2 regions of the Gracilibacillus xinjiangensis genome follow, and region 2 is predicted to be linked to the other one. Evidence: a T-box and tRNA genes for the amino acid it is inferred to sense, from the RefSeq annotation. Region 2 holds a T-box; the other holds one or more tRNA genes.
The links. A T-box is a leader RNA that pairs with one kind of tRNA and senses whether it is charged. The one in region 2 lies ahead of glyQ (glycine--tRNA ligase subunit alpha), so its partner is inferred to be a tRNA-Gly.

Region 1 (16,795 bases), 260 kb from region 2:
CAACAGTTGTGGAAAAGCATCTGACATTATCACGTGCAGAAGGAGGAGTAGACGCAGCATTTTCCCTGGAACCTGATGAATTAGCACAGTTAGTTACAGAATCAAAACGAGCATGGCTTGCATTAGGAGAGGTACACTATGGTACAACAGAAGCGGAAAAGGGATCAATGAAATACCGCCGCTCGATATATGTGGCACAAGATATGAAAAAAGGCGATCCTTTTACGAAAGAGAATCTAAGAGTCATTCGACCAGGATATGGACTACCGCCTAAATATTTTGATATTTTACTAGGAAAAAAAGCGAGCAAAGATATAGTGAGCGGAACACCTGTAAACTGGGAACATATTTAAACAGCTGTTGAACCGGCTAAAAGTAAATAGAGCACGTTGAAAAAGATGAGCACTCTCATTTTGGGAGAATGCTCATCTTTTTATTATGCATATGGTGTGGGTTTTCACGGTCCCATTTCGGAATATAATCATTTTCTTCCAGTTTCGTATATTTAGCTTTTAAATGATCGATCATCTTTTTTGCCTTTTCCTCAGTATATATCCCGAATTCTACATATTTTTCAATTATCGCGACTTTTTGCTTCCACACCTCATTGTGCATTATCGCCATCTCTTGCTTTTGCTCATCTGTTAATTTACCATTTTCCTCCGTCTCGGCTGAAAATGGAGATCCGAATCCTACAGTTATAATTATGGCGAAGATGGCTAAAGCTATCCACTTTTTCATCACATATACACTCCCATCTTTTTGGATAGATTGTGTAATATGTCAGGAAATATTCCTTTTCTATCATTGTAATTGATCGGAGTCCAGGTTAACTATTTCAACCACGTTTTCTTTCACTAAATAAATATGTAATTAAAAACGTTCCGCCAATCATCATCGGTAAACCGATCATTAAAAATGACTCATTACTAGGAAGTTCCCATCTTAATGTTAAAATACTCAAACAAAAGAAAAATAGTATCAAACAACCAACCATGAAAAATTGTCTCAAGTTTATCATCCTTTCAAAAAATGGTTTAAGCATTTGCTAAAATATGGTATGTTTAAATAGCGACAGGAGGTGTGAAATTCTGGAATTCCTAACATTATTATTTCTGTTCAGTATAACCTTGCATAATTTAGAAGAGGCATTATGGCTGCCTAAATGGTCAGAGCATGCAGGCAGATTTCAAAAAAGGGTTGAACCAAATGAATTTCGCTTTGCGATAATTGTCATAACATTATTCGCTTATCTGACGGTATTCTTTTATTATGTATTTAACAATACGATCACCACCATTATTCTTGTTGGATTTCTAGGTGCTATGGTATTCAATGCGATTTTCCCTCATCTTCTAGCAACCATTGTATTAAAACAGTATGCACCAGGAGTGTTGACTGGCGTTCTCCTAAATATCCCAATTAATAGCTATATTATTTACCGATTTATTGAAGAGAACCTGATTACATTATTTGGTGCAATCTGTGCAACGATCCTTATAGGGATTATTTTGCTAAGTTTTATTCCAGTTTTATTTAAAATTGGTTCAAGAATTATGCCAACAAATTAGAGGGAAGGAGGATATGATGACATTTCATTCAAGACTACAGGGATCTCCGGTTATTATGATAGTGATTACCATTATATTAATAAGTATTAATAACCAATTTCAGTACGGATTCTATTATTGTTTGTTCTATCTTCTTATATTGCTGGTCATTACCAATTTTTTGAGATATAAAGTTACGGTTGATGAGAAGATGATCCTGATCCATTATACAGTTTTATTCGGCAATCTTACTATTTATGCAAAAGAAATCTCCCCAGAGCATATAAAAGAAATCAAAGGCAAGCGGATCAACTGGTATTTAATGGGCGTGAAAGTCATCATGAAGAAAGGGATAAATTATCGTCTCAATGGGTTCTATCCTGAAACAATTTTTCACTATGTTGAACAATTTGCAAAGAAAAATGGGGTGCCAATGAAACAGTCAAAAGATTACCAGGTGTTGAGGAGAAGGCAGGAACGGTTAAACGGTGAAGAAAGTGCCCAATAATAATTGGTTTCTTAACAAACTTCAGCAAAGATAAAGCCAGAACTCAGAAAAACAGTTGCCATTCTTAAGCTTTACTTTAGTTAATAGGATGTGCCCATGTGCAAATATTACAGAATTTTATAGAAGAATCGGAATATATGAAACTCGAACATGCGGAAGATTACTTATAAGGTAGTTAGAAAGGACTTTTTACTTGAATCGATTAATCTTAATAAGACATTCCATTCCAGTTATCGAAGCAGGTGTTCCTTCGAATGAATGGGTCTTAGCAGAAGAGGGAATAGATAAGGCAAGAATAATAGCAAAGAAACTATCAGGCTATTGTTTCGGCAAATTGTATACAAGTATGGAACCAAAAGCGATTGAAACTGCTAAAATTATTGCTGACCATACAAATAGTTCATATGAAAAAATTGCAGATGTTCATGAACATTTACGTACTTCTAATCGAAAGGTATTTACTGGAGACGAATGGTTAGCGATAATGCAACAGCTCTTCACTAAACAAGATCGTTTCATATTTGGTGATGAAACTGCAGGAGCAGCAAAAAGCAGGTTCGATGAGGCTATAAAGAAACTAATTAAGACACATACGAGTAATGAGGACATCCTGTTAGTCACACATGGAACAGTCATGTCACTATTTCTTTCACTATATAATCATTTGGATGGATTTGAAATATGGTGTTCATTGGGGATGCCCGCATATGTGGAGCTTACCGTTAGTGACTATCAAATACAAAATATAGTTACATTATAAGTAAACAGGAGGAACTATGTCTAGAAAAAACATTACGTATAAAACACCAAAGAAAATTCTGACACCAACCAGCGGTTTTTTGAATGATTATACTCACACGCTAAATCCTTATGCAGGTTGTGTATTTGGTTGTTCCTATTGTTATGTGAGACAAAGCCCTGTTGGTTTATTTCGTAAAGAAGAATGGGGAACATGGGTGGATGTAAAACAAGAGGTAAAGGAAAAACTTACGAAGGAAATCAGTAATTTAAAGAAAAGAGATAAGCAAATAACCATTTTTATGTCATCAAGTACAGATCCTTATCAGCCGATCGAGCATAAAGAACATGTTACAAGGTCATTGCTTGAAGGAATGACTGAAATGCCGCCAGACTTTTTATTTGTTCAAACGAGAAGTCCTTTCATTACAAGAGATATCGATTTATTCAAACAGTTAAAAAACAGATTGCGAATCAGTGTAACAGTAGAAACAGATGATGATCTGGTACGTAAAAGATTCTCCCCCCATGCACCACCTATCCATGCAAGACTAAAAGCAGTAAAACAGCTAAGAGATCATGGACTGCCTGTCCAGATTGCCATTGCCCCGGTGTTGCCATTCACCTCACAATTTCCAGCAACTATTGCAGAATTAGTTGACCGTATTGTAATTGATGATTATTACACAGGTGATGGAAGCAGTGGAAAAAGAACCGAAAGACTCGGAATCAGTGAAATATATAATCAAGAGGAAAAACGAGAATGGTTTGGAAAGGGGACACACCAATTGGCGATCGAGAAATTGAAAGCAGCCATTCCTGCCAGTCGAATCTTCCTAAGTCAGGATGGATTTAAACCATATTAAAAGATGAATCAATGAATGAAGGGTCCAATTAATTATAAAGATATAATAATATTCCCAATAGGAGGCAATTCAAATGATTGTTGAATTAAATAAGGAAGATTTTTACCGTTGCAGGAACTTGTTAAACAGGCAAGCACATTTAGAACCAATCTCAGTAATTGATGGGATAAATTCTGGTAGAGTATTTGTTGATGACAAGCAGAATCCAACAACAGGAATGGTTTGGTTAGGAAACAATGATGGGTTTTTCTTTATCGGAAATCCCTGTAATGAAAAGTTTAATCACTATTTAAATCCTTTTATTGATCAATTTATTGTCGGAGAAGCGAAAAAAGTTAATCTGAATTACATTGAAGCAATCGGTAATAGTAAGGAATGGAATACAACATTGAAGGAACTTTTCCATATGCGGAATTATCGTAATTGGAATCAGAGGGTTTACATTATGAAAAACTATGAATATCTTGATAACCTTGAGCCGCAGATGGAAACAGAGTTTACGATTAGGAGAATGGATAAAGAAATTTTATCAGCAAGCCAAATAACGAATAATGATGAATTAAAAGCAAAAATACTGGAATCCTGGGTAACTATTGAGGACTTTCTTCAGACTGGGATTGGATTTTGTATAATGGATGATAATCAAATTGTTAGCTTCTGCTTTTCGAACTTTGTTGCAGGCAATGTTCATTGTATAGCAATCGAAACAAAGAAATCGTATGAAGGAAGAAAACTTGCACAAAAAGCCGCTCATGCTTTCGTCAAAGAATGCTTCAATCAAAAGAAACTGCCATATTGGGAATGTACGGAGAGTAATAAAGCCTCCATTTCAGTTGCGGAGAAATTAGGCTTCAAACCATATTTTCACTATATTGGGTTTGAATTTTCATTATCCTGATCCATTATTGTTGGATTTCTTTTTGAATATATTTTGGTAAACTCTTTAGTACAAGTTGATAGGAATGATTGATTAGTTTTTCAGTAAGTTCCAAAGGGATGGAAGATGAATAGTAAATAGAAATCCAATGTTTTTTGTTCATATAGTATCCTGGTTTAATCTCCTTATATTGATCACGTAATTCCTCCGAAAAAATCGGGTCACATTTTAATGTTAAGATCGGTTGTTTCTCAGAATCTTCACCAACAAGTGCATACATTTTGTCAGCTACCATAAACCGGTACGCATCCCATTCTTCCTTATACTCTTGAGTGGAACTAGGGAGACTTAAGCATATTTTTGCAATAACATTACTATCAATCATAATTTTTACCCACCTTTTCATCATTTAGAGATTTTGTTATTTTTCAAAGCTTAGAACTGTCCAAAGAACCCCTGCTGATGAGATGTATTTACATTTTAACACAGGAATGGAAAAATGTTATAATATTAATGAAAGAGAGGGAAGTACTAATGAAGATAAAATTAATCAATCAAATAAGCACAAATAATTTTACTGATGATAAACTTATGGAGAAAATCCAGCATTTGTGGAAGCAAGCGTATCAAAACATTGATGATAAAAAAATACTGTATGGTGTTTATCATAATTATGAGAGTAATTATAAAGGAGATTATTCACTAGCTGTGGGTATAGAAGACCCAAATAAGTCCGACGTACAAATAAATGAACATGCTGATTATCAAGTTTTCCCTGTCGATGCAAAAGATGAGGCAGGAATTATGAAGACATGGCAACATATATGGAATTTGGAAGAGTCAGGAGAGTTAAAGCGAGCATATACGGTGGATTTTGAAAAATATTATCCGGATGGGACAATAGAAATACATATAGCAATATAGAAAATCCAATGAATTCAGGTGGTGTATATATGGAGAAGATTATCGAACCATTTCATGAACAATCCAAGTTAGGACGATATTTTCTTACCGTTTTCTTATCATATATAACGTGTCGCAAAATTAGGAAATTAGAAGAAAAACGGACATTGCTAAAAGAAATATATGAATCAAATGCAAGAAAGTTATAGAAGGACAGAGGGATCAATTACAGAAAAAGATCAACTAAATCTCCAGATGGACCGATCAACAGAGGATACTCGCGATTTTTATTGTAATTTTGATTTCCGAGAAGTCTAATGTATGTGAGAAGGGATAAAAAGTGACTCAGCAGAATTTTTTAAACAAAATTCCGATGGTGAAAGACAGCTCCTCCGTTCGTCAGTTAACAAAAGGGTATTCCGATGATAAGAAATATGTATTAGATAATAATTACTTATTAAGAATCTTCCCCTCAGATGATAATGATTGAAGGTTACAAGAATTCCGAGCGATTCAGCAATTAGAGAACGTTTCTAATATGAGAAGTCGTCCTTGATCATGCCAATTTCACGATGATTATTCCGAAGTGGTATCAACAATCATAGTTTCATAGAGTGCCAGACAGCAAGGTGAATGGACACTCTTCCATGTACTCTTATGAATTAGCGGGTTGCTTGACTGCTTTTACGGTATACATTTTCACTTCCATATGTAAAAGAAAGTCTGGTTTTGGTTTGCCGCGGTTTGCTTTATGTCCAGCGATATGTGCATCACTCTTCTCCCATTGTTTCCAATGAGCTTCTGACTCCCAGCGGATCATAATGCAAACTTCTTGTTCACCTTTTCGTGGTTTTTCTTCCATTATCGTACTGTCTACAAATCCTTCTTGTTCTTCGATAATACCTTTGGAACCAAATTTCTCAATAAGTTGGTCGGCATAGCCTTCTTTAATGACCATTCTACGCATCATTACAAACATATTTCCACCTCTTTCCTTATATTGTTATTTTAATTGATATTAGTTATCATTGTCAATTAATTCACTTGGTGTGACAGCCGATACCAAAATGTTAAATGGAAAGGATGATTGCCAATGTCCGAATGGCCAGAGTTAACGAAACGATCTAGACAAAAATGGGAAGAGAATGCAGGTTTTTGGGATGATTACATGGGGGAGGAAAGTAATGCATTTCACAGAGATATTATTCGTCCATCCACAGAAAAATTGTTAAAAATAAAGAAAAGGGATGTCATTCTTGATGTTGCTTGTGGCAATGGCAATTTTTCCAGAAGATTAGCAGAATTAGGTGCAAAAGTTACAGCAATTGATTATAGTAAAACAATGATCGAAAGGGCAAAATTGAGATCAGAATCCATCATCCAATATAAGAGAGTTGATGCAACTGATTATGAGGAAATGCTTAAATTAGGTATTGATACATATGATAAGGCGGTTTCCAATATGGCGTTAATGGATATCTCTCATGTGGAACCATTAATAAAAGCACTCTCTCTGTTAATAAAATCAAATGGTAGATTTGTTTTTTCGATTGTACATCCCTGCTTCCAAGTTCCCGGTGCTCGAAAAGTGACAGAAACGATTGATGATAAAGGCCGACAAATCACAACACATAGTGTTCAATTATCCAACTATATAAAAATGGAGCAATATGAAGCGATTGCAGTTAATGGTCAACCATCCCCGCATTTGATGTTTCATCGGCCGTTATCGTACTATGTCAACATGTTTTCTCAATATGGTTTTGTACTTGAAAATTTAGCTGAGCCGACTTTCCAAGAAGAAGCAACCAATATATTTGAATGGATAGAAATACCACCAGCAATAATTTTTAGTTTTCGTAAACTATCAGGTTAGTGAGCACTTCTTTATTGAAAGTGTTCTTTTTTATTCACTAAAAAACAAGTGATGGCAAATTGATTAAAACCATTCTTAATTAAAAAAGATGCTAAAACGGATAATTTTCGTTATTATTATAGTAGAGAGAACTATAGGGGGCTACTAGATGCTTGATGTCATAAAGGAAGCTGATCAATTTATATTGCTGGCAGCATTAATCCTAGTAATCAGTATAATTGTTACGAAATTTTCTAATCGTCTTGGAGTACCATCATTAGTTCTGTTTATTATACTTGGCATGGTTATCGGTAGTGATGGTCTTGGTTACATTTATTTTGACAGTGCGAACATTGCTCAGCTAATTGGTATGGTTGCATTAATTATTATTTTGTTTGAAGGTGGGATTCAGACAAAATGGGCAACAATAAAACCAGTAATGGCACCAGCACTTACATTGGCAACACTTGGTGTTTTGATTACTTCAGGAATTATTGGTGTTACTGCTAAATTAATATTCGATATCACATGGCTTGAGGCAATGTTAATTGGTTCTATAGTTGGCTCGACTGATGCAGCAGCAGTGTTTGCGGTATTAAAAGGGAAGAACATCAAAGAAAAATTACAATCAACATTAGAAGCAGAGTCCGGGACGAATGACCCGATGGCTGTATTTTTAACATTATCGATGATCCAATTAATGCTCATAGATGATCTGGCAATAGGTGGGCTCATTTTTAGCTTTTTTTGGCAAATGGGTGCGGGTTTAATTATAGGATTCCTTGTAGGGAAACTTGCGACACTTTCTATCAACCGAATTAACCTTGATTCAAGCGGCCTTTATCCGTTGCTTGCCTTAGCTTTTGCCTTTATCACCTACAGTTTGGCAACACTTGTTAGTGCAAGTGGTTTTCTGGCGGTTTATATCGCTGCACTTGTTATTGGTAACTCAGACTTAACCTATAGACATTCCATTCTTCGTTTTAATGAAGGATTTGGGTGGATGGCCCAGATTACCATGTTTATTCTTCTAGGGTTATTCGTATTTCCTTCTACATTATTTACTACATCTGTGCTATGGAATGGTTTGTTGATATCTTTAGTATTAATGTTTGTAGCAAGGCCTGTTGCAACATTTCTTTCCTTATATTTTTTCCGTTTTTCCGTGAAAGAGAATATTTTCTTGTCATGGGCAGGATTAAGAGGGGCTGTTCCGATCGTGTTGGCATTATTTCCCGTATTGTTAGGGCTGGAAAATAGTCAATTGTTCTTTAATGTGGTCTTTTTCGTTGTGTTACTTTCTGCATTAGTTCAAGGATCAACGATTACGAATGTAGCTGCATCCCTCAACTTGTTAGGCCCAGAGAAGAGGCAAGTGAAGCATTCACTCGAGCTTGTTTCCTTAGGCAGATCGAATGTGGAAATGGTTGAATTTGAAGTGCCATCAGCTAGTGAATTAATCGGAAAAAAGTTAAAAGATATCACATTTCCAAACAGAGCAACAGTTAATGCAGTTATCCGAAATAACCAGGTGGTGGCCCCTGCAGGTGATACAGATATTAAAGAAGGAGACGTGTTATATATTCTTGTCCATAAAGGTTCGGAACATCAGTTAAACCAACTGCTAAAATAGTTCAATCGATTTATTTTATAAAAAGGGGGAGGTTAAATCTTGTCAAAGGATACGTCAAAAGATACAATTGCGGATGTTGAAAGAGAATTGCGCTATATTGCTGGAATAATTAAACAGCAAGGGCGGGAAATATTGCATAATTATCCGATTACTGCACCTCAGTTTATTGCCTTACAAATGCTGTTAGAACATGGTGACTTAACATTAGGAGAGCTATCACAGAAAATTCATTTAGCGTTTAGCACAACAACTGATTTAGTTGATCGAATGGAAAAGAATAACATTGTGAAACGGGTGAAAGATTCGAAAGACAGACGAGTTGTGCGCATACATTTATTAGATGAAGGCAAAGAAATTATTAAAGAGGTTGTTGAAAAGCGGAGAGAGTATTTGGGAAAGGTCTTAACAAATGTGAAGGAAGAAGACATTAAAGACTTGTCCCGACTATTGCATATATTGCACTACGAAATGAAAGAGAACAAGAATTAAAGAGGCGATAAAATGAATCAACCGATTGGCGTTATTGATTCAGGGGTTGGTGGTTTAACGGTTGCAAGTGAATTGATGCGCCAGCTGCCAAAAGAATCAATTATTTACTTAGGAGACACCGAGAGATGCCCATATGGTCCGAGACCTAAAGAAGAAGTGGTCCAATACACATGGGAAATGGTAAATTTTTTATTGGAAAAAAATATTAAAATGCTAGTAATAGCATGTAACACAGCAACAGCTTATACGTTGCACATACTAAGAGAACAGTTAGATATACCAGTTGTTGGCGTTATTCAACCAGGAGCAAGAGCTGCTATTGCGAATACGAGAACGTACAATATTGGTGTAATAGGGACAGAAGGCACGATAGCCAGTGAAGCCTATCCTGCTTCCCTTAGACATATTAATGCAGGCATTACTGTTCATGGTTTAGCATGTCCTCGATTTGTCCCACTAGTTGAAAGGGGGCTTATTTCAGGTGAGGAAGCATATCAAATTGTGGAAGAGTCATTAGAACCTTTAAAGCAACATAAGCAAATGGATACGTTAATTTTAGGTTGCACTCATTATCCAATGATTAGAGAATTAGTTCAGGAAGTAATGGGATCAACTGTTGCAATTATATCTTCCGGTGAAGAAACTGCACGTGAAGTAAGTACCATTTTAGGATTTAAGAAGACATTTTATACAGGCGATAAAGCAGCAGAGCATCAATTTTATACAACAGGTGATCCGATTATTTTTGAACAGATCGCTTCCCGATGGCTCGAACAAAAAATTGAAGCAGTGAACAAAATACAATTAACTCAAGTGAAAAGCATGGAGAAATAATTCCCATGCTTTTTTTATCGCGCAATTTTTTGTTGTTTTTGCGGGTCTGTTACTTCACATAAGTGTATTCTTATGGTAGTAATTGGCTGGTGTTCTTTTCCATAATTTCTTCCACTCTTTTTTGTTCTATTTCTTACGAGAGCTCGTATACATAGTAGTACAAACCATCGTAGGAGGTATCGGTTATGAAAATCGATTTCACAAAAAAGCTGATAGGAATACTTTTAGTAAGCATGTTATTATTGACAGGTTGTGGAGTGTTTCAAGGTGAACAGACGTTAGAGCAGCTGGATGCACCACCTGAAGAAACAACATTAACAGAGGATTTGGATACTATTTCTGATGAATTAACAGGAGCTGATGGGGAAGAAGAAATAGAAGAAGGAATCGAAGATGGTGTAGAAGAGGACGATAGTGAAGGAGATTCTGAAGGCGAGGATCCAATGAATTCTTCAGACACAGTATCCCGTGTGCTTTATCTCTTAGATAATAATGGACTTGTCGTTCCATATGAAGTAGAATTACCTACCCCTGCATCTAAAGAAGTAGCAAAACAAGTGTTAGAATACTTAGTAAAAGATGGTCCGGTAACAGGAATGCTGCCAACAGGATTTGAAGCAGTATTACCAGCAGGGACAGAGATAATGGACTTGAACTTGGAACCAAACGGTACATTAGTTGTAAATGTATCGGAAGATTTCCAAACATACCAGCCAGAAGAAGAACAACAGATATTGGAGGCAATGACTTATACATTGACTCAATTTGAAAATGTGGAACGAATTAAATTATGGATAAATGGTGTGGAGCAAAATGAGATGCCTGTTAATGGAACACCGGTTTCCCAAGGTTACTCACGGGAAAATGGAATTAATGTTCATCAGTCAGAAGGAATTGACCTAATGGAAAGTGAAGCGACTACGCTTTACTTTCCAATGCAAGCGGAAGATGAATCGGTTTATTACGTACCAATCACACAACATGTTGAGAAAGATAAGATAAATGAATATGAATCTATTGTACAAGCATTACTAAATGGACCAAGCTTTGATTTACCACTACAAAATTATATCAACACAGGATCACACCTTACACAAGCGCCGGTGATGCAGGATGGAACCCTTTCCCTGACTTTTAATGAAAATATCTTGACAAATAGTGAAAAAAGTATATTAGCTGACGAAGTGATGAGATCCCTTGTATTAACATTAACAGAACAAGAAGGAATTGAAGCAGTGGAAGTATCTGTTGAAAACCATGAACAAGTTGTGAATGAAAGTGGACAACCTTATACGGCACCCGTTTCAAAAGAAATGGTTGTACCTACAGATAGTATTTAATTGTTCGAGTAATAAGAGTTAGAAAGTGTATTTCCTGAATCGCCCCATACTTTTTATCGTATGGGGTGATTTTTCTATGTATGAAACTTAAACAGTTATGCAAAATATGTTAAGATTAGAAGGAATGTTAGGAGGAAGTATGATGCGAGAATCAGGGAGAGCAGTGAATGAGTTAAGAAAGATTGAAATGGTAACAGACTTTACGAAACATGCAGAAGGGTCTGTTTTAATCACAGTTGGTGACACGAAGGTGATCTGTAATGCAAGTGTTGAGGATAGAGTACCACCATTTATGCGTGGAACTGGAAAAGGCTGGATAACAGCAGAGTATGCTATGTTGCCGCGTGCAACAGAAACAAGAAATATTCGTGAGTCATCAAAAGGGAAAGTATCCGGAAGAACAATGGAAATTCAACGTCTTATCGGTCGTTCTTTACGTGCAGTCGTTGATTTGGATGCAATTGGAGAACGAACCGTTTGGATTGATTGTGATGTCATTCAAGCAGATGGTGGAACCAGAACTGCATCAATTACTGGGGCATTTGTCGCAATGGTTCATGCATTTGGAAAATTGGTTGATAAAGATGTATTAAAGAAATTGCCGATTACCGATTACTTAGCTGCTATATCTGTTGGCGTTTTGCCAGATGGTACCGAAATATTGGATCTGGAATATGCAGAGGATTCCATTGCAGCTGTTGATATGAATATTGTGATGACAGGTAAAGGTGAATTTGTTGAGCTCCAGGGTACCGGTGAAGAAGCGACTTTTTCGAGACAACAGCTAATGAAGATGTTAGAGCTTGCTGAAGGTGGTCTGAATGAGATTGTGCAAATCCAAAAAGATGCGATAGCCCCATATGCAGATAAATTAGAGATCAAATAGGGAGTTTTTCTAAAGATGAAAGAGATAATTATTGCAACGAAAAACCGCGGGAAAATGAAAGACTTTGAAGCACTCTTTACTCCATTGAATATAAAGGTTACATCTCTTTTAGATTTACCTGAAGATATAGAAGATATTGAAGAAACTGGTACAACTTTCGAAGAAAATGCTGCAATCAAAGCGGAGGCCATTTGCGAAAAGTTTGGCATTGCTGTAATTGCTGATGATTCTGGATTAGAAGTGGACGCACTAAATGGTGAGCCGGGTGTGTATTCTGCGAGATATGCAGGGGAGAAAAAGGATGATCAAGCTAACCTTCAGAAGGTATTGGCAGAGTTAAAGGGTGTTCCTGATCACAAACGGACAGCCCGGTTTGTTTGTGTATTAGCCGTTGCCCAACCTGGTGAAAAGACGGTTTTTAAACGTGGTGAATGTGAAGGGACAATTGGCCAAGAGCCGATTGGCGAAAATGGCTTTGGTTATGACCCGATATTTTTCCCAATAGGCAGTGACCATACAATGGCTGAAATGTCTCCGGCAGAGAAAAATAAAATAAGCCATCGCAGAAAAGCATTAGATCAATTGATAAATTGGCTAAAGGAGCAATAGAAAGAAGGGAGTGGAACCAAATGCCTAAAGTTCTCATCATCAGTGACAGTCATGGCTGGGAAAGCGAATTGTTAGAAATAAAGGAACGCCATCAACATGAGGTCGAAGCAATGATCCATTGTGGTGACTCTGAATTACTACATAGCAGCGAAGAATTATCTGGCATGAACGTTGTTAAGGGGAATATGGACAATGATGATAATCTGCCAGAAGAAATTGATTTTACTGTTGATAACTTGCATTTTTTTGTTGCTCATGGTCACATGCATCAAATAAAATTCACATTACAACCGATTTCGTACCGCGGGGATGAAGTTGGAGCAAATGTTGTATGCTTTGGTCATTCGCACATTGCTGGGGCAGAAAAAGCGGAGAATAAGCTGTTTATCAATCCTGGCAGTATTCGTCTCCCAAGGTCTCAACATCCCGGCTCTTATGCCATATTGTCAGCGAATAGGGATCTATCTGATGTAATTGTTCAATTTTATACAAAAGATGGACAGGAAATCAGTGCATTGACTTATCAAACATCATTAAAAACACAGCAGGTATAGGTTGCCTGCTGTGTTTTTCATTTATATGGAAACGGTATACCTTATAAAAAACAATTGATCCAAGTTTGAATATGAAATAGTCAGTCCATATGCAATACATATTTGGGTGGTAGCTCTCATCTACTGCCTGTACCTTGAATAAATTATTGCATGTCATTCATCCTATCCTTCCGATTCATACATTGACCCGCCAACAATTCGCTTGGGACTTATGAATATCCCATTTAATACAAGATAGATGAAACAAACAATACTAATCGATATTACTTGTGCTGTTGTCTCACTCTCAACTATACCGCTTTTCACAAGAAAAGCAGCCAGTTTATCAAACAACCAGAAAAAAGCCACAAAGATAAATTCCAGAATTTTAGAAAGGATGTCCCCAATAAAATTTCCCACATCTTCCTAGATAATACTCTCCCTTGCTTGGATGATTTAATGCTGCTTTAGTATTCCTGAAGTATGTAATGTTTTTATAAGTAACAAATTATTCCTATTAATATTAACATATATAGAAAAATAGTAAGAGATTACCCGGAAAGATTGTTTGTAGTCTGCCGATAAAGTTAATGGAAGCATAATTGCTATCCAAGAATTATAATAGAGTTTAGAGTTGAATGATCGAACAGAACATTTGGGGAATTCACCATTGTGGTACGCCCGAATAATTTTTATAAAATAAAAAAACCTTGAAATGATGGACACTTCAAGGTTTTTGACTACGTCCCAGGAGCGATTCGAACGCCCGACCTACAGATTAGAAGTCTGTTGCTCTATCCAGCTGAGCTACTGGGACATGGAGCGGGTGAAGAGAATCGAACTCTCGACATCAGCTTGGAAGGCTGAGGTTTTACCACTAAACTACACCCGCATTTGGTTATGTACTTTTTTAACGGACAAGTAATATTATATAAAGTAATGTGCCGAATGTCAACACAATTTCACAAAAAAATTATTCTTTTTTGCTTTTCTTTATTTTGATGTAGAAATCCTTACAAATAAAGCCTGTCAGAACAATAATCAACAGAGCCATCACCGTTAAAGTAAAAGTATTAGAAAAACTTTGATAAATACCGATTGCAAACCCAACTAACAGGATAAAAAGGTAAGTGATTTTAGAGAAATTCATAATGACTAAGAAAGAGTACCTTAGTGTTCACCTCACAATTGATTTATATAATTATTATAACATAATTTATTTCTTTTCTAATAAGTGATTGATTTTAGAATGAACTCCTTTTAATTACCTCCCTATTTGCCAATGTGATATAATTCCATCTTAGATAAAAAATTCTGCTGACAATTAAAGTGGTCGGCGGGGCAATTTGAGGGGGAAGTTTTTTGAGAAAGTCGATAAAATCGAAATTATTTTTGCTTTTTTTATTGTTAGCAATCGTGCCAGCAATACTAATCAGTTGGTTAGTGATCTCCAAGACGAATGACAGCTTTACAAATGTAATGTCAAAAAGCCAACTAGAATCGAAAATGCTGATCGAAAACCAGTTGCAATCAGAGATGAATGAATTACTTGACATAACCAAATTATATGCATCAAGTGAAGAATTAATAGAGGCCTTCGCTAACAAGGACCGTGATAACTTACATGAGTCCGTTACACCAGTATTCGAAAGATTACAAAGAGAACATGACTGGAATGTATTTGAATTTGGAGATGCAGATGGCACGGTTTACTATCGTGGACATAATCCAGAAGAATTCGGTGATAACAAAAGTGATAAACAAGCGATTCAATCAGCATTAAACCAGGAAGCAAATGTTGGTTTTGAATCAGGGAATAGCGGGATGACGATAAGAGCCTTTGTACCAATTATTTCAAATGATGAAGTGATTGGGACATTACAAACAGGATTAAAGCCAGAAGTTGTAAATGAGATAACCAGTTCACTTGAAGGTGTTGAGATAACAATTATCAATAAAGAGAAAGAAGTTATTCTATCATCTGCAGGGAATGACGGTAATCTAAGTACAGCAGCACAGGAGAGTGTCGCTGAAGCATTTGAAGGTAAAGAAGTCACAAACAATAATAAGGACAAATGGAAATATTACTTACCATTATTCGATCCTGCTAATGCGAATGTAGTTGGTGTGATAGAAATAATAGAGGATGTAAGTTTCTTTACGGACATTAATAAAGAAATTCTGCAAAGTATACTAATAATAGGTCTAATCATCATCCTGGTTATTGGAATTGTTGCATGGTTAGTAAGTGATCGCTTTACAAAACCAATTATGAAAGTCACTGAAATAATGTCAGAGATTGCGAATGGGAATTTAAAAAACGATTGGTCAGGAAAAATCAGCCCGGATGAGATAGGTGTTTTAGTAAATGCTGTTATACATACACAGGATACACTGCGAGCAATGATTGAAAAGGTTCAGCAAACGTCTCATTATGTTCGGAAGGAAACAGTAGAAATGAAGCAAGCCTTTGATGAAATAAACGTCAGCAGTGAACAGATTGCTGTAACGATGGATGAAATAGCGAATGGAACAGAGGTACAAGCAGACACTACTGCCCAAATTGCGGAACAGATGAATCAATTTTCCAATAAAATTAAGCTTGCAAGTGACAGTGGAGAAAAGTTGTTTCAGTCTGCAGAACAATTAAAAGGAATCACCCATAGTGGCAGTGAGTTAATGCAACATTCTATTACCCAGATTAAACAAACGAATGAAGACATTCAGCAAACAGTTTCACAAGTAAAAGGGTTAGAGAATCAAACAAAGGAAATTACAACAATTATTCATGTGATACAAAATATAGCAGAACAAACGAATCTATTGGCACTAAATGCTGCAATTGAGGCTGCCAGAGCAGGGGAAGAAGGAAAAGGATTCGCAGTTGTAGCAGACGAGGTCCGAAAATTATCTGAACAGGTTTCACGATCAATTGATGAAGTGACAGTTATTCTGCAACAGCTGCAAGCAGAAGCTTCTGTTGTTGCAAGGTCATTGACAGACGGTTCTGATCAGCTTGTTCAAGGAACAGAGCAGATTGGAGAAACGGGGAAGAGTTTTCAACAGATTCAGAACTCTGTATATACTATGATCAACAATATTGAAAATATATCCAGTAACTTCCATCATATTGTTGGAAATAATGAAAAAATATCCAGTTCAATAGAGAATATT
Region 2 (16,795 bases):
CTCCAATTGCTTCAATAAAACTGCCTGTGTGTGTTTGCGGTACATATGCTACAAATTTAAATAATTTCTCTGTGATTGATGGAACAAGCACTTTCTGATTTTGTAAAAAGAGTCGATCTGCAAGCATATCATTGACACCACCCGTAACTATATCCAGATTTGTGTGTGCAGAATAGACTGAAATATTATGCTTTATTAATTTATGGACAACCTTTCCTTTCAATTTCTTTTCATCAATTTGTTTTAAGCCTTCAAATAATAATGGATGATGCGCCAGAATAAAATCGACGTCTTTCTCTATTGCTTCATCGACGATCTGATCTGTAACATCTAATGTTGTCATTACTTTCTCTACATTACTGTCTAAATTACCGATTTGTAAGCCTACATTATCCCATGATTCTGCATAAGTGACTGGGACCCACTGCTCAAAAAGTTGGATAATGTCTTTAACTTTTGTCATTGGTATATGTAACCTCCTCTATCAGTCTTATATCATTTTCCCATTGTGCAATCTTTTCATCTGGTAACTGTTTTGCTTTTTTCATTGAATATAATAATTTTAACCTCTTTTCTCGCTCTAACGTCCATTTTTTTATAAATACTGGATTTTTCTCTTGCAGTAACTTAGGCCCGAACAATACTTCATCCCTTTTTAAAAATGTTATGGAAGTGACTTTATCCGCAACAATGATTTCATAAATATACCCATCTTCTTCAATAATTTCTTCTTCGGTTATTTGATAAGAGTTTTCCATTAACCATTCTCTGACAATATTTGCATCAATATTTGGCTGTAAAATCAACCTCTCAACATTTCCCAGTTTATCTTTTCCTTGCTCAAGAATGCTCTTGATTAACTTTCCACCCATTCCTGCAATTGTTATTTGATTAATAGGATCATCCATCTTAATGATTTCCAATCCATTTCCCTTTCTGACTTGAATTCTGTCAGTTAAATCATTTTCTCTAACGGTCTTTTGAGCTCTTTTAAATGGCCCCTCGTTTACTTCCCCAGCGATCGCTTTGGCTTCAGGATCCTCTGCACAAATATAGCAAGGCAAATAGGCATGATCAGAACCAATATCAGCAAAATATATCGGTTTCCTTAAATTATTCGCAACTTTCTTCAAACGTTTGGATAACATACTACTTATCCTTTCCAATAAATTTTAGTTTGTCAGCTTGTAAGAAAAAGCTTTCTGTCAGATTAACAGAAAGCTTTTTACTTTACATATAATAAATTAGTGCGCTTCTTCCTCTGTAGATTCCTCAGCCTCAGCAGCATCACCGGTTTCACCGGTTACCAGCCATTCAGCTAGAATTGCAGCTTCTTCAGATGGTACGATACCACCTTGCATTGCAGTTCCTTCGATTCCGTTGTTAATAATATCTTCTACCTCTTCAACAGAATACTTACTTCCGAGATCTTGTAAGCTAGGGGCTGATGCACCTTCTAAATCTCCACCATGACAACCTATACAACTTTGGGCGATTGCTTCCGGATCAGTATTAACCGTATCACCTTCTTGGTCTCCATTAGCAATCTTATCTTGTTCATTTAATCCAACTACAGATAAAACAATCATTGCTAATATACCTAATACTGCAATTAATGCAAATGGTATGACGGGATTTCTTTTCATGATCATTCCTCCTTCAGTTCATCAAATATCTCTTTCCTTCCATTATGTATAGGGAAACATAATACAAAACCATTTCTATTTTACTTTAAATTAAGTAAATAGAAAAGCAAATCCGAAAAATTTTCAATAAATTGTCTAAAAATAATAAAAACCAGTTAAAATACAAGCAATTATAAAGACAAAAACACCAGCTGCTTGTAAAAAGAACTGTTTTTTCCATTTTCCAAATATAATCCATGAGAGACTATTGAGAAAAATCCATAAATACGTGATCGGAACATTCTTGACAAAATCATTTAAAAATAATGATGAGGCTATCAAAAAATTAACGAATAATGTCATTACGGCATAACCTTCATTTAACCTGTCATTTTTTTTAAATATATCTATCATCAATATATTCATGATGAGTATGATAACAATACTAATGACTTGCCAGATTACATTGTCCACAACTATAAATATTATCATTGGGAATATTAGTAATAAAGTATTGAAAAAATAAAACAAAACATAATATGGTGTCCTTTTTTTCTCTGGTCGACTTTCTCCTTCACCTTCTGTATATAAAGCAATTAAGAAATCACAATAGTGAACAGGCAAAAGATGATGGGATTTCCAGTAGTTTATTTCTTTCAAAATAACTTCTTTTCTTTCTGCATCCATAATACCATCCCTAATCGAATATTTTCATACTTATTTATATATCGGTATATATTACAGATTATTTAACGGCAGAAAGACAATATATGAAAACTACCTTCTGGGTAATACTCAGAAGGTAGAATGTTTTTATTCCAAAAAGTCTTTTAGTCGTTTACTCCGGCTAGGGTGGCGCAATTTTCTTAATGCCTTTGCTTCAATTTGACGGATACGCTCTCTTGTCACACCAAAGACCTTGCCAACTTCTTCTAACGTCCTTGTCCTGCCATCATCTAATCCGAATCGTAATCTCAGGACATTTTCTTCTCTGTCAGTTAATGTATCCAAAACATCTTCTAATTGCTCTTTTAACAGTTCATATGCTGCATGGTCAGAAGGGGAAGTTGCTTCCTGATCTTCGATAAAATCGCCTAAATGGGAATCATCCTCTTCACCTATTGGTGTTTCTAATGATACCGGCTCCTGTGCAATTTTCAGAATTTCTCTAACCTTATCTGGTGTTAATTCCATCTCTTTCGCAATTTCCTCAGGAGTAGGTTCTCTGCCAAGGTCCTGTAATAACTGTCTTTGGACACGAATCAATTTATTAATCGTTTCAACCATATGAACTGGTATACGAATTGTACGTGCTTGATCGGCAATAGCTCTCGTAATTGCCTGGCGAATCCACCATGTCGCATAGGTACTAAACTTGAATCCTTTTCTAAAATCAAATTTTTCGACGGCTTTAATGAGACCCATATTACCTTCTTGAATAAGGTCTAAGAATAGCATACCTCTTCCTACATAACGCTTAGCGATACTAACAACAAGACGTAAGTTAGCTTCTGCCAGCCTTTTTTTAGCGTATTCATCGCCCTCTTCAATTTTCTTTGCCAATTCAATTTCTTCCGATGCAGATAATAAGTCTACTCGACCGATTTCCTTTAAGTACATTCGAACAGGATCATTTATTTTAATCCCGAGTGGAACACTTAAGTCATTTAAATCGAATTCTTCTTCTTTTGATAACTGCTGTAAAGTAGGATCCTCTTCGGAATCACCGATTACTTCTACACCTTGTTCGTTTAAATGTTCATAAAATTCGTCCATTTGATCTGATTCTAATTCAAAATTTGACAATCTTTCTGCAACTTCCTCATATGCTAATACACCACGTTTCTTACCGACTTCTAGCAGTTGTTCCTTGGCCTGTTCTAACGTTAATTCAGGTTCTTTAGAACGTGATGGTTTATTATTTGCCATGAGTGCCCCTCCTTCCAAAAGCTAACTTCCTCTTTTTGATTGTTGCCTTATCTTGATGATTTCCATAGCAATTTGCGCTGCTTTCACTGGATCTGTTTTTTCCATAATTTTTTGTTCTCTTTCCAGTTCCTTGATTCTGCTATGGCCGTTTTGTTCAGCTGAAATTGTATTAATGTAATCTTCTAACTCTCTATCTGAAATATCCCAATTACAGTCGAGCATAGATAACTCTACGACCAACTTCTGTATCATTTTATCCTCTATTAATGTAAGAAAGTGGCTAGGATTCGGTTGATTTCCAGCCTCATAAAATCCATATAGATAGGTTACAATAATTTGGTGTTGTTCGATATTGAATTTAGAACCTAATGCTTCTTTCACCCGATCTGCAATGTGAGCATTTTGAAGCATAAATGCAATTAAACGTCTTTCAGCGTTATGATAAGCTGGTAATACTTTTTGCTTATTTTGGTAATTGTTATGAATTCTTTCATTAGTATTACCAAAGTTTTTACGGTTATCATCATTTTTTTCGCTATTTTTCAATTTCGTTACTAAATCTTGCTGTAATGCTTCAAATGATAAGGAAAATTGATCGGATAACTCCCGCAAATAGTGATCTCTTTCGATAGAACTATCAAGTAGGGCTATCTCACTAATTATACGTTCGACATATCTTAGTCGATCTCCTTCTTGATTAAGATTATATTCATTTCTTAGATGACTAATCAAAAAAGTCATTTCAGAAGCACTTGCTTCCAGAATAGTTTGATGAAAATCGTCAGCACCGTATTCCTGAATATATTGATCCGGATCATATCCATTTGGAAGCATTGCAATTTTTACATGACAGCCAACTTTCTTCAGAAGCTTTAATGTCTTGTATGTTGCATTCTGACCTGCCTTATCTCCATCAAAACAAATAACAACGGTTTCTACATACCTTCTTATTATATTTGCTTGTGAGTCAGTAAATGAAGTGCCTAAAGACGCTACAACATTCGGCACTCCCGCTTGGTGTAATGCAAGGACATCAGCATAACCCTCTAACAGTATTACTTCGTTCCTTTTTCTGATTTCGCTTCTTGCATTATCAAAATTATAAAGAAGCTTACTTTTTTGGAAGAGTTCCGATTCCGGACTATTCAGATATTTAGGTTCCTGATCGCCAATAGAGCGGCCACCAAAGCCGACTGTTTTACCAATCGCATTTCGTATAGGAAAAATTATTCTCCCACTAAACCGGTCAAAATAATTAGTTTGGTCATTTGTAATTAAAAAACCAGCTTTCACCATTAATTGACGGTGGTAACCTTTCTTTTCCAGAAATTTCACGATAAAATCCTTTGATGGAAGCGAGAATCCTATTTGAAATCTTTCGATTGTTTCATCAGTAAAACCTCTTTGATGCAAATATTCCAATCCTTTTTTTCCATCCTTTGTATGGTATAACAAATGATGATACAACTTAGCTAACCATTGATAAGCTTCAAGAATAGATTGTTCTTCAGATGCAGATCGATCATCATTTTGACCAGCATTTTTTGATATATCTAATTGAAAGCCCGATTTTTCAGCTAAGTGCTGAACAGATTGAGGAAAAGTAAAGCCCTCAATTTCCATCAAAAATGTGTAGACATTTCCTCCTTTTCCACAACCAAAACAATGAAAGATTTGCTTTTCTTGATTGACCGAAAAAGAAGGTGTATTCTCCGAATGGAATGGGCATAAACCGAAATAGTTTCTTCCTTGCTTCTTTAATTGTACATACTCACCAACGACATCTACAATATCGTTTGATGATTGAATCGCAGCAATCGTTTCATCATCCAAGTGATATTGATTTGCCATAGTAATCACCATTTTCAATCAGGTCTGTATCATTCTTTTCATTCGACATTTTTCTCGTTTCATGCTGAATTAATCTAAAAAATTGTTGTAGTACTCTATACTCCTATTACCTTATGTTACGGAAATTAAACAAGTATGCTTCTAAAAAACATAACATCGATAATTTATTTTGTCGAAAAAAATAAATAACTTATGATTAACAATTCTACAAAAATAAATAAATTCCTTCTTTTACTGAATAATTTATATAAAAATTAGGACATAAGCTTTAAATAGTTTAATTATTCGAGAAAATAATCGTATATTTATTCATTTCACAAATTATAATTATAAAACAAATTATTATTTTTTCCAAACCAAAAGGTTCCATAATGGGAATTTTCTTTATTTACTCTTTATTTTCTATATTCCAATATGGTTGATTTATCATATTAAGGACAATATTAGCTGTCTCTTCTACTGCTTTATTAGAAACATCGATAACCGGACAACCAATTCTTTGAATTAATTTATCAAAATAACTCAGTTCTTCGTGTATTCGTTCCAAATTCGCATAACTCGCATTATCATTTAACCCAAGGCTTTTCAGTCTCTCTTTACGGATACCGTTTAATTTTTCAGGGCTTATCCTTAAACCAATGCATTTATGTGTTGGAATTTTGAATAAGGATTCTGGAGGATCTACCTCTGGCACAATTGGTATATTCGCTACTTTCAGTCTTTTATGAGCTAAATATTGAGATAAAGGAGTTTTCGAAGTTCTAGATACACCAATTAAGACAATATCTGCTTGCATTACACCTCTCGGATCCCGGCCATCATCATATCTAACGGCAAATTCAATTGCTTCCACTCTTCTGAAATAATCATCATCCAGCCGGTGTATCAATCCAGGTTCTTCTTTGGCCTTTTTATTAAACTTTCTCTCCATTGCTTCTACCATTGGTCCCATGATATCAACACATTCAACTTGTTTATTTGTTGCTTCCTGGATTAAAAATTCACGTAATGTTGGGTTAACTAATGTAAAACCTATCAATGCCCCTAATTGTTTTGCGTGGTAAACTGCACCACGCAAAACTTCTATATTCTCTACATATGGAATGCGATAAAGATCATATGCATTCTCATCCATAAATTGGCTTAATGCTGCTTTTGTAACAAACTCAGCTGTTTCACCTACTGAATCTGATACAACATAAATGATTGTTTTTTCCATATGTTCATGCTTCCTCCTGCATTCTACTTAGGCTTGCATTTGTTTCCAATTGATTTCAGCAAGGTCAGCAAATTTTATGATCTCGTTTGCTATCACTAATAATAGTGCAAGGCGGTTTTCTCGTATCTTCTTATCCTCATCCATAACCATTGTATTATCAAAAAACTGGTGTACAGGGTTTACGATACGTGACAATACCTCTAGCGACTCTTCTGCTGCATTCGATTGAAGTTCTTTATCTAAGTCTTCTATTATTGATTGATAAGTTTGGTATAATTTCTTCTCTTCATCATTGACAAATAATTCTGGATTTACAGTATAATAATCCTCTGCTTTTTTCGCTAGGTTAAGCACCCTAACAAAAGCTTCCTGCTTATCCTTGAAGCTCATATCTGTACGTTTTGTACTTAATACTTGCGCTTTAGCTAAAATGAATGAAATATCCTGCAATTCGTTAACCAGAACCGCGTCAATAATATCTGTTTCAATTTTTTCCTCTTTCATAATATATGCTACCCTTTGCTTAAAAAATGTTTCTAATTGTGAATGAACGGCTTCTTTTTCGTCAGCGGTACTCACATGGGTTTCAAACAGTGTTTGTACTTGTTTTAATAATTCACTAATATTAATCTTCCAGCCTTTATCGCGAACAATTTGCACTACTCCCAAGGCTTGTCTTCTAAGAGCATAAGGATCCTGAGAACCGCTTGGAATTAATCCAACAGTAAAACATCCCACAATTGTATCAAGTTTGTCAGCAATACTTACTACTGCTCCTACAATGGATTCAGGTAATTCAGCATTTGCATTTTTGGGCATATAATGCTCTTCAATTGCTCTAGCAACTTCTTTATCTTCTCCAAATATTTCAGCATATTTACGCCCCATAACACCTTGGAGTTCGGTAAATTCTGTCACCATATTTGTTACAAGATCAAATTTGCATATTTCTGCCGCCCTTATCACTTTGTCCTTATCTTGATTATTGAGCCCTAAATAGGTTGAAACAATCGAAGCAATCTTTGTTACTCGTTCTACTTTATCGGCAATAGTTCCCAACTTTTCCTGAAAAACCATACGGGACAGTTGCTCTAGATTCCTTTCAATTGGAAGTTTTTGATCTTCATCATAAAAGAACTGAGCATCCTGTAATCTTGCTCGTAAAACTTTCTCGTTACCTCGGGATACTGTATCAATATGTTCAGATGTACCGTTACGGACCGCAACGAAAAATGGATGCAGATCGCCATGTTTATTTTGAACAGGAAAATATCTCTGATGTTCCTTCATTGAGGTAATCAAAACCTCTTTCGGTATCTCTAAGAAGGTTTTATTATATGTTCCGCAGAATACTGTTGGAAATTCGACGAGATGTTTTACCTCATTTAATAAATCTTTGTCAATCGGTATTACCCATCCTTTATCTTTTTCTAATTCCTTGATGCCATTCACAATTATTTGTTCACGTTTATTCGCATCTGCAATCACATACTCTCTTTCTAAGAGCTTTTCATATTGCAATGGGTCGTTTATAACAACCTCACCACCTAAGAATCGGTGTCCATATGTTACCTGTCCTGTCTTAACACCTGTAATTTCAAATGGTATTACATTGTCATTATTTATTGCAACAATCCATTTAATTGGCCTAATAAATCTTAAGTTTTGATCAGCCCAACGCATATTCTTTGGAAAGTGAAGGTTTAAGATAATCTCCTTAAATTCTGGTAACAGTTCTTCTACCCTCTTTCCTTCGGTAAATTTCTTTACAAAGATATAACTCGTTCCATTTATATCCTTGAAATAAATATCATTTACATCTTTACCTTGCCCTTTTGAAAAGCCTATCGCAGCTTTAGACCAATTGCCATCTTCGTCTTTTGCGATTTTCTCTGCAGGTCCTTTAACTTCCTCTTCTTGGTCTGCTTGTTTAGATTCCAGATTCTTTATAACTACTGCAAATCTTCTTGGTGTAATATATGTTGTAATCTGGTCATAATTTAAGTGCAAATCATTTAACCATGCTTTTGTTTTTTCTTTTAATTGTGTTTCTGTATGATTCATAAAACGTGCAGGCATTTCCTCTAGCCCAACTTCAAATAAAACATTAGTTGTTGTCATTTACGTTATTCTCTCCTTTCAACATTGGAAATCCCAGTCTTTCTCGTTCTGCTACATATAATTTGGCGATTTCTCTTGCTAAATTTCTAACTCTTCCAATATATCCAGTACGTTCAGTTACAGAAATAACACCTTTGGCATCAAGCAAATTAAAAGTATGAGAACACTTCAATACATAATCATATGCTGGAAAAACAAGGCCTTTATTCATGATTCGTTTTGCTTCTTCTTCATATGTTGTGAACAGGTTAAAAAGCATGTCCGTATCTGATTCCTCAAATGTATATGTAGAATGTTCAAATTCCGGTTGATAAAAAATATCTCCAACTGTAACTCCATTTGTCCACTCTAACTCAAATACATTTTCTTTATCTTGGATATAAGAAGCGAGACGCTCAATACCATAAGTGATTTCAACAGCAACTGGTTTGGCTTCTAAACCGCCGATTTGCTGAAAATAAGTGAATTGAGTAATTTCCATTCCGTCAAGCCATACTTCCCAACCTAATCCAGCTGCACCTAGTGTCGGATTTTCCCAGTTATCTTCGACAAAACGAATATCATGTTCGTTCGGGTTAATTCCTAATTTCTCTAATGATTGTAAATATAATTCCTGGATGTTACTAGGTGATGGCTTCATGATTACCTGAAATTGATGGTGCTGATAGAGACGATTAGGATTTTGCCCGTAACGTCCATCTGCCGGTCTTCTTGATGGTTCCACATATGCAACATTCCAGGGTTCTGGACCTAAGCTGCGAAGTAAGGTCATTGGTGACATGGTACCTGCACCTTTTTCCACATCGTATGCTTGCATTAAGATACAATTTTGGTCTGACCAATGTTTCTGTAATGTTAAAATCATTTCTTGTATATTCATTACTAATTCCCTCCAATGTAAGTTAGATTAGTTTTCCCCACATGAAAACCCGTCCCTATGCTTATCATATTTGATGATAAAGCATAGGGACGGGTTGCCCGCGGTTCCACCCTATTTGTTATCTCTTATAAAGAGATAACCACTTTAAAAATAACTGCTCCAGAGTTCCTTCCTAAAAGTTCCAATATCTAGCTTGCACCGTCCTAGATTCGCTTCAAATGGATGCCATTTTAGTACTACTCTCTATCAATACAGACAATGTTTAATTTATTACTAAATAATACGAGATATCTATTTTATTGTCAACCTTTAACTATCTCGCAGCATATCCATTTGCTTTAAGAAGCGCTTGGACTTTAAGAAATATCCGCCATACCTTTCATAGTATTGATCCATGAGTTGCTTTAATAGACGTTTATTTTCCTCTCTAACTGAAATATTACCAATCCGCTCTAAATCAACCCACGAAAGTAGCCAAAGCAGCTTATACAAATTTTCATTCAGAAAAAAAGCATAAGTATCTTTGTTATGACATGGTTGGCAAAGGACACCGCCTTCTTGTATAGAGAAGTATGCCAAATTCTCTTTTCTGCCACAGTTAACACAATGGTCCACAACTGGTGCGATACCTGCTGCTTGATACATTTTCCATTCATAAATCATTGTAAGGATTTCCGGATCTTTATTTTGTTCCAGCCATTCTAATGTTTGCAATAATTGCTTATAATGGACAGGATCATATTTTTTCGGGTCCAGGACTTTATCAGTTAATTCTGCTAAGTAACTAGCATATGCCGTTAGAAAAATATCCTCACGAATTTTTCGAAAAGAATGAATAACTTCCCCTTGTTGAATTGTTGCTAGGTTCGTTCCCGGTTGAATTAAAAAAGAGCCATGAATAAAAGGCTGCGTAACAGCAGCCATTCTACTTTTGGTTTTTTTTGCTCCTCGTGCTATTGCTCCAACTTTCCCCATTGTTGGTGTTAGTAATGTGACAATTTTATGTGTTTCCCCATAATCTTGTGTTCTTAAGATAAAGCCTTCCACTTTTTCAAACACAAGTTTCACCATTCCCTTTCTAGTTTAAAAATGTGTGTCTTCTAATAATGAATCATCTAAGGATTCCTGGTCTGTTTCCGTGGTTTCATCTAGTTCAATTTGTTTCATCCACAAATACGCTTCTATATTACCCGTTTGACTGAAAATTTTCCATGGTACATCGATCACAACAAACCTCACCTTTCCTTTTGGTTGTCTTTCATTGTGCTCATTAATAGAATAACCCAAAACAGTCATTCAATTAGTAATAATATTTACCATGTATGGTGTTTGGCGAATGCTGACACAGAAACAACCTAGTATTCGTCTTGCTTAAAGCCAAGTTCATATAAATGATGGGGTTTATTTCGCCAATTTTCTTGTACTTTTACCCACAATTCAAGAAATACTTTGGAACCGAGTAATCCTTCAATATCCTGGCGTGCTCTTTTGCCAATTTCCTTTAGCATTTGTCCCTGTTTGCCAATAATGATTCCTTTTTGAGACTTTCGCTCAACAATGATACTTGCCTGTACAAGCAATTTATCATTCTCGCCTCTATTACTTATCTGGTCAATAACTACAGCAACTGAATGGGGTATCTCTTCCCTTGTTAAGTGAAGAACTTTTTCTCTTATTAATTCTGAGATAATAAAACGTTCAGGATGGTCTGTAATTTGATCATCCGGATAGAATTGAGGACCTTCTGGTAAGAAATCTGTAAAAACATCCATCAGATGTTCCACATTATTTCCTTCTAGTGCAGAAATTGGGAGAATTTCCTGAAACGGATACTTGTCCTTATATTGCTGTATAAGCGGCAATAATTCATCAGGTGTTACAAGATCAATTTTATTGATAACTAAGAAAACTGGTGTCTTATTTGATTGAAGCCGATCAATAATATACTGATCACCACGTCCGTAACCTTCATCTGCATTAATCATAAACATTATGGCATCAACTTCATTTAACGTATTCTCAGCGATTTTTACCATAAAATCCCCAAGTTTATGTTTCGGTTTATGAATACCAGGTGTATCGATAAACACAATTTGCTTATCATTATCCGTATAGACACCCTGTATTTTATTTCTCGTTGTTTGTGCTTTATCACTCATGATTGCTATTTTTTGTCCGATTACTCGATTCATAAAAGTAGACTTTCCTACATTTGGTCTGCCAATAATTGCTACAAATCCTGATTTAAATGTTTTTTCCATTGATGTTCCTCCGTTTTTCATGTTGCTTTGTATATGTATATCATACAATAAAATTTACTCCATTTCATACTTTCGACAAAACTAGTGGTAATGTTTTTACATATATGATAATTTGCTAAAATTAATCTATCCAGTGAGGAAGAAAGATAAAACAGCCAATAATAACAGCAAATATGGCTGTAACTAAAACTGCTCCCGCTGCAAGATCCTTTGCAAGGCCGATTGCTGCTTTTTTGTTTGGTTCCAGGTAATTTAAAGCAGTTTCTACCGCTGTGTTCAGTACTTCCATACTTATTACGGCACTGCATGTTAAACAAAGAACCGCCCACTCAATCGAAGATAGCTTTGTTAATATACCAAGAATAAAAACAATGATCATTGCAATCAAATGTATTTTCACATTTCTTTCGCTTTTTATTGCATATAATAACCCGTTCCATGCATATTTAAACCCGAAATAAAAGCGTCCTTTATCTCGATAATCCGAAGCCATTTAAGATCTCCTCTTGTCTGCCAAACATCTTTTTTTCATCTGCTTCTTCCATATGGTCGTAACCTAGCAAATGTAAAAAGCCATGCAATGCCAAAAAGCCAAGTTCTCTTGACAATGAGTGATTGTAATCTTTAGCTTGTTCTTCCGCTTTATCGATAGAGATAATAATATCTCCAAGAATAACAGGTATTTCCTCTCCTGCTATCGCCATTTCACCTTCACTCTCTTCTTCTAATGCGAATGATAAGACATCTGTCGGTTTATCTAAATCTCTATATTGTTTGTTCAAGTGCTGAATTTCTGTATTATCAACAAATGTGACGGAAAGCTCTGCTAAACCTGACACAGATTCCGCCTTGGCCGCATATAATAATAAATCCTCTATCTGCTCGATCTGATCACTAGAAATTTTATTCGTTTCATCAATAAAATCAATTTCCATACTACTTAGCCTCCTTCATGTTTTCTGTTTTAGGGTATTGAATTCTTGAATGGTATATTCCTTTTAATGTTTCACATATCACATTTTTCATTTGTTCTAACTCCATGAAAGTTAGTGTGCTATCATTTAACTGACCATCTAACATACGGTCCTGGAAAATAGAAGAGACGATTTTCTCAATCTCTTTCTGGTCAGGATTAGACAAAGATCTGACTGCAGCTTCAATCGAATCACAAATAGAAACAACAGCTGCCTCTTTTGTAGCAGGCTTAGGACCGGCATATCTAAAATCCTCTTCTTTTACATTGTCATTCTTATCTTTTGCTTTGTAATAAAAATACTTAAGCAATGTTGTACCATGGTGCTGTAATGCAATGTCTATAATTTCCTGAGGGAGCTTTTCTTTTTTTAATAAGTTTGCTCCATCTATCGGATGTTGCAAAATAATGTCAGCACTTTGATATGGATCCAAATAGTCATGAGGATTCTTCATTCCCATTTGGTTTTCAATGAAATAGTGTGGTCTGACTGTTTTACCAAGGTCATGATAATATGCAGCAACTCGTGCTAATAATCCGTTAGCGCCAATCGCCTCACATGAAGCTTCACTCAAATTGGCTACCATAATACTATGATGGTAGGTTCCAGGTGCTTCAATTAATAACTTTCGCAATAAAGGCTGATTTGGACTGGATAATGTTAATAATTTGGAATCAGATAATATACCCAGCCCTGATTCAAAGAAGGGAAGCATGCCGACAGTTAATACTGTTGCAATAATTGCTGATAAAAATCCATAACTGCCAAACAATAAATAGTCAGACCAGTCATATTTCTCGAATGATAATAATAAAAATAGGTATACAGTAATGGCGTTCATCAAGGCAACGCCCACTCCTGTTTTAACAATAGCAGCTTTATCTTTCACTATTGCCAAGAAATAAATACTAACTAACTGTGTAATCAGAAAATAGATTCCAACTTCCATATTAAGCAGTCCTGGAATATTCGCATTAAATACTACACTGCCCACAACTGCATAAATAATCGAAAACACAATGGCCATTCTTTCTTTAATTAGTATCTTTAATAACATGGATACAGTGGCAATTGGTGTAATAAAATATAAAGGGTTAACTGTTGTGACGTAAAAACTGATTACTTTCATTACACCGACAATTACTCCACTCATCACAATTATCGCCACTAATTTTCTGGTTGTATAGGAAGAATTGCTTGTATGATTGAGTTCTAAAAAAACCACCATTCCTAACAGTAACATTAGAATTAATAGACCAATTAGCGGAAAGATGTTTCTTTTCTCATTCAACAACCCAGTAATCTCTAATTCTTCATATAACTCATTAGTGATTACTTGTCCTTCTTCTACGATTAGTTCACCGGCTCTGATGAGCACAGGTTCAACCCCTTCTCTGGCTTGTTTTTGTGCTTCATTTGTTTGATCAGCCGAGAAAAAGGAATTTGGTTCAACTCCATATTCTATCAGTGGTTTTAGCGATTGAACAAATGAATAATCCAGTGTTGAATAGCTTAATTTTTGCTCAATGCTGCTAATAACCTGCTGTTCCTCTTCCACTTTTATCCCTGTGTGAAAAGCGTCATATAAGGAAGATGTTAGTAATTCTTTTGCCAGTAAACGGTCACTTGCTTCTGCTTCAAACAATGCAATAAAAACAGCAGAATTCATTTCTCTCACCGAATCTTCTTCGACTAATTGTTTCAAATAGGCTACCTTATCGTTCACGGTTACTGTCGTCTTGGACAATACTTCCTTTAAATCTTCTGATTCAATCTTCTCTATTACTTCAAAAATCTCGTTAACTGCCATTACTTGTTCCTCTGTTACATTTGATGAGATTTCATAATGGTCTTCTACAGACTGAACAGCCTCTCTGATTCTTCTTTCCGTTTCCTTTGTATTTTCGATTGTAATAGGGGATCGTATCGCTTCCTTAGCTGTCGAAAATTTCTCAATATCATATGTTTCCATATATACATTTGTATATGTCAATGAGAAAAAAATGACAGTACATAATACGGCTGTCATCAGGTAACGCAACCAATCATGGCGGAAGTAGTGTGTTAATTTTTGGATGATACGATCTTTGTTCATTACAATCCCTCATTTTTTAAAGACAAGGTTCAATTTTACAAAAACCGGCTTTATCACCAAGTTACATAGTGCAGTGCCTTTTATAGTATGAACCAGTGTCCTTATCTCAATTTATATAATTATTCATATGCTTCAATGATTTTTTGAACTATTGGATGTCTCACAACATCTGCTTGTGATAAATGAACGAAGCTAATCCCCTTCATATTACCTAACTTATCTTTTGCTTCAACTAACCCAGAATAAACACCTTTCGGTAAATCGATTTGTGTTACATCACCTGTAATAACCATTTTTGATCCGAAACCTAGCCGTGTTAGAAACATCTTCATTTGTGCGGCTGTTGTATTTTGTGCTTCATCCAATATAACAAACGCATCATCTAGTGTTCGGCCCCTCATATATGCTAATGGCGCGATTTCAATTGTCCCGCGCTCAATTAATCGCATTGTATGTTCAGTTCCCAGCACATCATGTAATGCATCGTACAATGGGCGCAAATACGGATCAACTTTTTCTTTCAGATCACCTGGCAGAAAACCTAAACTTTCACCAGCTTCCACTGCAGGTCTTGTTAAAATTATGCGTTTTACTTTCCCGCTTTTTAATGCTTGTATAGCCATAACAACAGCTAAATAGGTTTTTCCGGTTCCGGCCGGTCCAATACCAAAAACAAGATCATTCTGTTTTAAAGCCTGTAAGTAATTACGTTGACCTAAAGTCTTTACACGAATGGATTTCCCTTTTGCTGTTTTTGTAATTTCGTCTTCAAATAATGTTGCTAGCTGGTCAATCTTTCCTCTTTTCGCCAACTCAACCGCATAAATAACATCACGCTCAGAGATAGGAATTCCTTTACGAATAATGGTAAGTAAACCATTTAATACTTCATCAACGATAATTATATCTGAATCGCTACCTGAAACACTAATCTGTTCCCCTCTGGAAACAATGGATACAGCTAACTGTTCTTCTAATTGTTTTAAATGTCTATCCTCTGTACCGAATAAATCTAGTCCTTCATTTGCATTTTCTAATTGTAGATCAATAACTTTTAAATCTTCTGGCATAATCAGTCTCCTTGAGTTAATGGTTGTCGCTTCGTTATATCTTCTAATACAGTATAATATATGGTTAATTTTACTTTACCATTCTCTTCCCTTTCGTGCAAAACTTTTTCATCTTCTATTTTTGCATTTAATGGAATCATTTGTTTTAGCCTTCGAACTGCTTGTTCTTTAGCCAACGATTTAGCTGCTTCAATAGTTCTTTCTTCTAGAATTTCTTCTTTTTCTAAAATTGTTTGTTTTACATAACTGACAGGCAGCTTCCAGTTAAGAAAATAAAACTCCTTTTCTTCCGTTTCCATTTGTACCTCTTTATAGCTAGGGTTTCGGAAATTCCAAACCGGTATCAAGAAATCAAATACATTAAAGTAATGTTTAACAGAACTTTCACCTGTCAGGACATCATAACTATCTTTTACAGGGATTGTAATGGTACTTCGATACCACACCTTTGCAATCACTTCCCCTTTAGCGATAAGGGGCGATTGCTTATCGGTTTCTTTCTTTTCTTCTTTTTCTTCATCCCCTTCGACCTCCTTATCATTCAAGTAGGCAGATATTAGTATATCCCCTTTTTCTACCACATCGTTTACTTTGACTAGTGGTTGTCCTTTTTCTGCGTATATATCAACAATTACCCCTTCTTTTGTTGCAACAAGATGGCCTGGAACCCCCTCTTCCTCTATATCAACTCGCGTTTTCTCTACCCCTTCTAGATGATAGGCTGTCCCATTTTTCGTTACACCAATCCACAATAATTCCGGAATATCTTT

Region 1: it encodes a tRNA-Gly, which carries the amino acid that the T-box ahead of glyQ (glycine--tRNA ligase subunit alpha) is inferred to sense. The anticodon was not compared.

Annotation. Positions count from the first base shown of each region.
Region 1 covers NZ_JBHSDT010000008.1:301,198-317,992, forward strand. Annotated here, with positions in the region: gene pseI (pseudaminic acid synthase) at 1-353, shown strand, start outside; gene ACFOY7_RS12655 (DUF2680 domain-containing protein) at 409-741, opposite strand; gene ACFOY7_RS12660 (hypothetical protein) at 839-1,012, opposite strand; gene ACFOY7_RS12665 (HXXEE domain-containing protein) at 1,092-1,571, shown strand; gene ACFOY7_RS12670 (hypothetical protein) at 1,588-2,058, shown strand; gene ACFOY7_RS12675 (histidine phosphatase family protein) at 2,252-2,818, shown strand; gene ACFOY7_RS12680 (SPL family radical SAM protein) at 2,835-3,662, shown strand; gene ACFOY7_RS12685 (GNAT family N-acetyltransferase) at 3,736-4,560, shown strand; gene ACFOY7_RS12690 (MmcQ/YjbR family DNA-binding protein) at 4,565-4,924, opposite strand; gene ACFOY7_RS12695 (GyrI-like domain-containing protein) at 5,074-5,463, shown strand; gene ACFOY7_RS12700 (hypothetical protein) at 5,493-5,651, shown strand; gene ACFOY7_RS12705 (hypothetical protein) at 5,783-5,932, shown strand; gene ACFOY7_RS12710 (antibiotic biosynthesis monooxygenase family protein) at 6,098-6,421, opposite strand; gene ACFOY7_RS12715 (class I SAM-dependent methyltransferase) at 6,536-7,318, shown strand; gene ACFOY7_RS12720 (potassium/proton antiporter) at 7,467-8,930, shown strand; gene ACFOY7_RS12725 (MarR family winged helix-turn-helix transcriptional regulator) at 8,970-9,419, shown strand; gene racE (glutamate racemase) at 9,432-10,253, shown strand; gene ACFOY7_RS12735 (GerMN domain-containing protein) at 10,439-11,593, shown strand; gene rph (ribonuclease PH) at 11,736-12,479, shown strand; gene ACFOY7_RS12745 (XTP/dITP diphosphatase) at 12,495-13,088, shown strand; gene ACFOY7_RS12750 (metallophosphoesterase family protein) at 13,109-13,642, shown strand; gene ACFOY7_RS12755 (hypothetical protein) at 13,805-14,041, opposite strand; tRNA gene ACFOY7_RS12760 (tRNA-Arg) at 14,365-14,438, opposite strand; tRNA gene ACFOY7_RS12765 (tRNA-Gly) at 14,440-14,513, opposite strand; gene ACFOY7_RS12770 (methyl-accepting chemotaxis protein) at 14,984-16,795, shown strand, end outside.
Region 2 covers NZ_JBHSDT010000008.1:558,241-575,035, reverse strand. Annotated here, with positions in the region: gene ACFOY7_RS14065 (Nif3-like dinuclear metal center hexameric protein) at 1-463, opposite strand, end outside; gene ACFOY7_RS14060 (tRNA (adenine(22)-N(1))-methyltransferase) at 450-1,148, opposite strand; gene cccA (cytochrome c550) at 1,245-1,646, opposite strand; gene ACFOY7_RS14050 (hypothetical protein) at 1,782-2,312, opposite strand; gene rpoD (RNA polymerase sigma factor RpoD) at 2,439-3,554, opposite strand; gene dnaG (DNA primase) at 3,576-5,405, opposite strand; gene ACFOY7_RS14035 (pyruvate, water dikinase regulatory protein) at 5,794-6,624, opposite strand; gene glyS (glycine--tRNA ligase subunit beta) at 6,652-8,745, opposite strand; gene glyQ (glycine--tRNA ligase subunit alpha) at 8,732-9,625, opposite strand; T-box leader at 9,708-9,884, opposite strand; gene recO (DNA repair protein RecO) at 9,935-10,696, opposite strand; gene ACFOY7_RS14015 (YqzL family protein) at 10,709-10,921, opposite strand; gene era (GTPase Era) at 10,981-11,886, opposite strand; gene ACFOY7_RS14005 (diacylglycerol kinase family protein) at 12,008-12,379, opposite strand; gene ybeY (rRNA maturation RNase YbeY) at 12,357-12,821, opposite strand; gene ACFOY7_RS13995 (HD family phosphohydrolase) at 12,823-14,955, opposite strand; gene ACFOY7_RS13990 (PhoH family protein) at 15,075-16,025, opposite strand; gene yqfD (sporulation protein YqfD) at 16,028-16,795, opposite strand, start outside.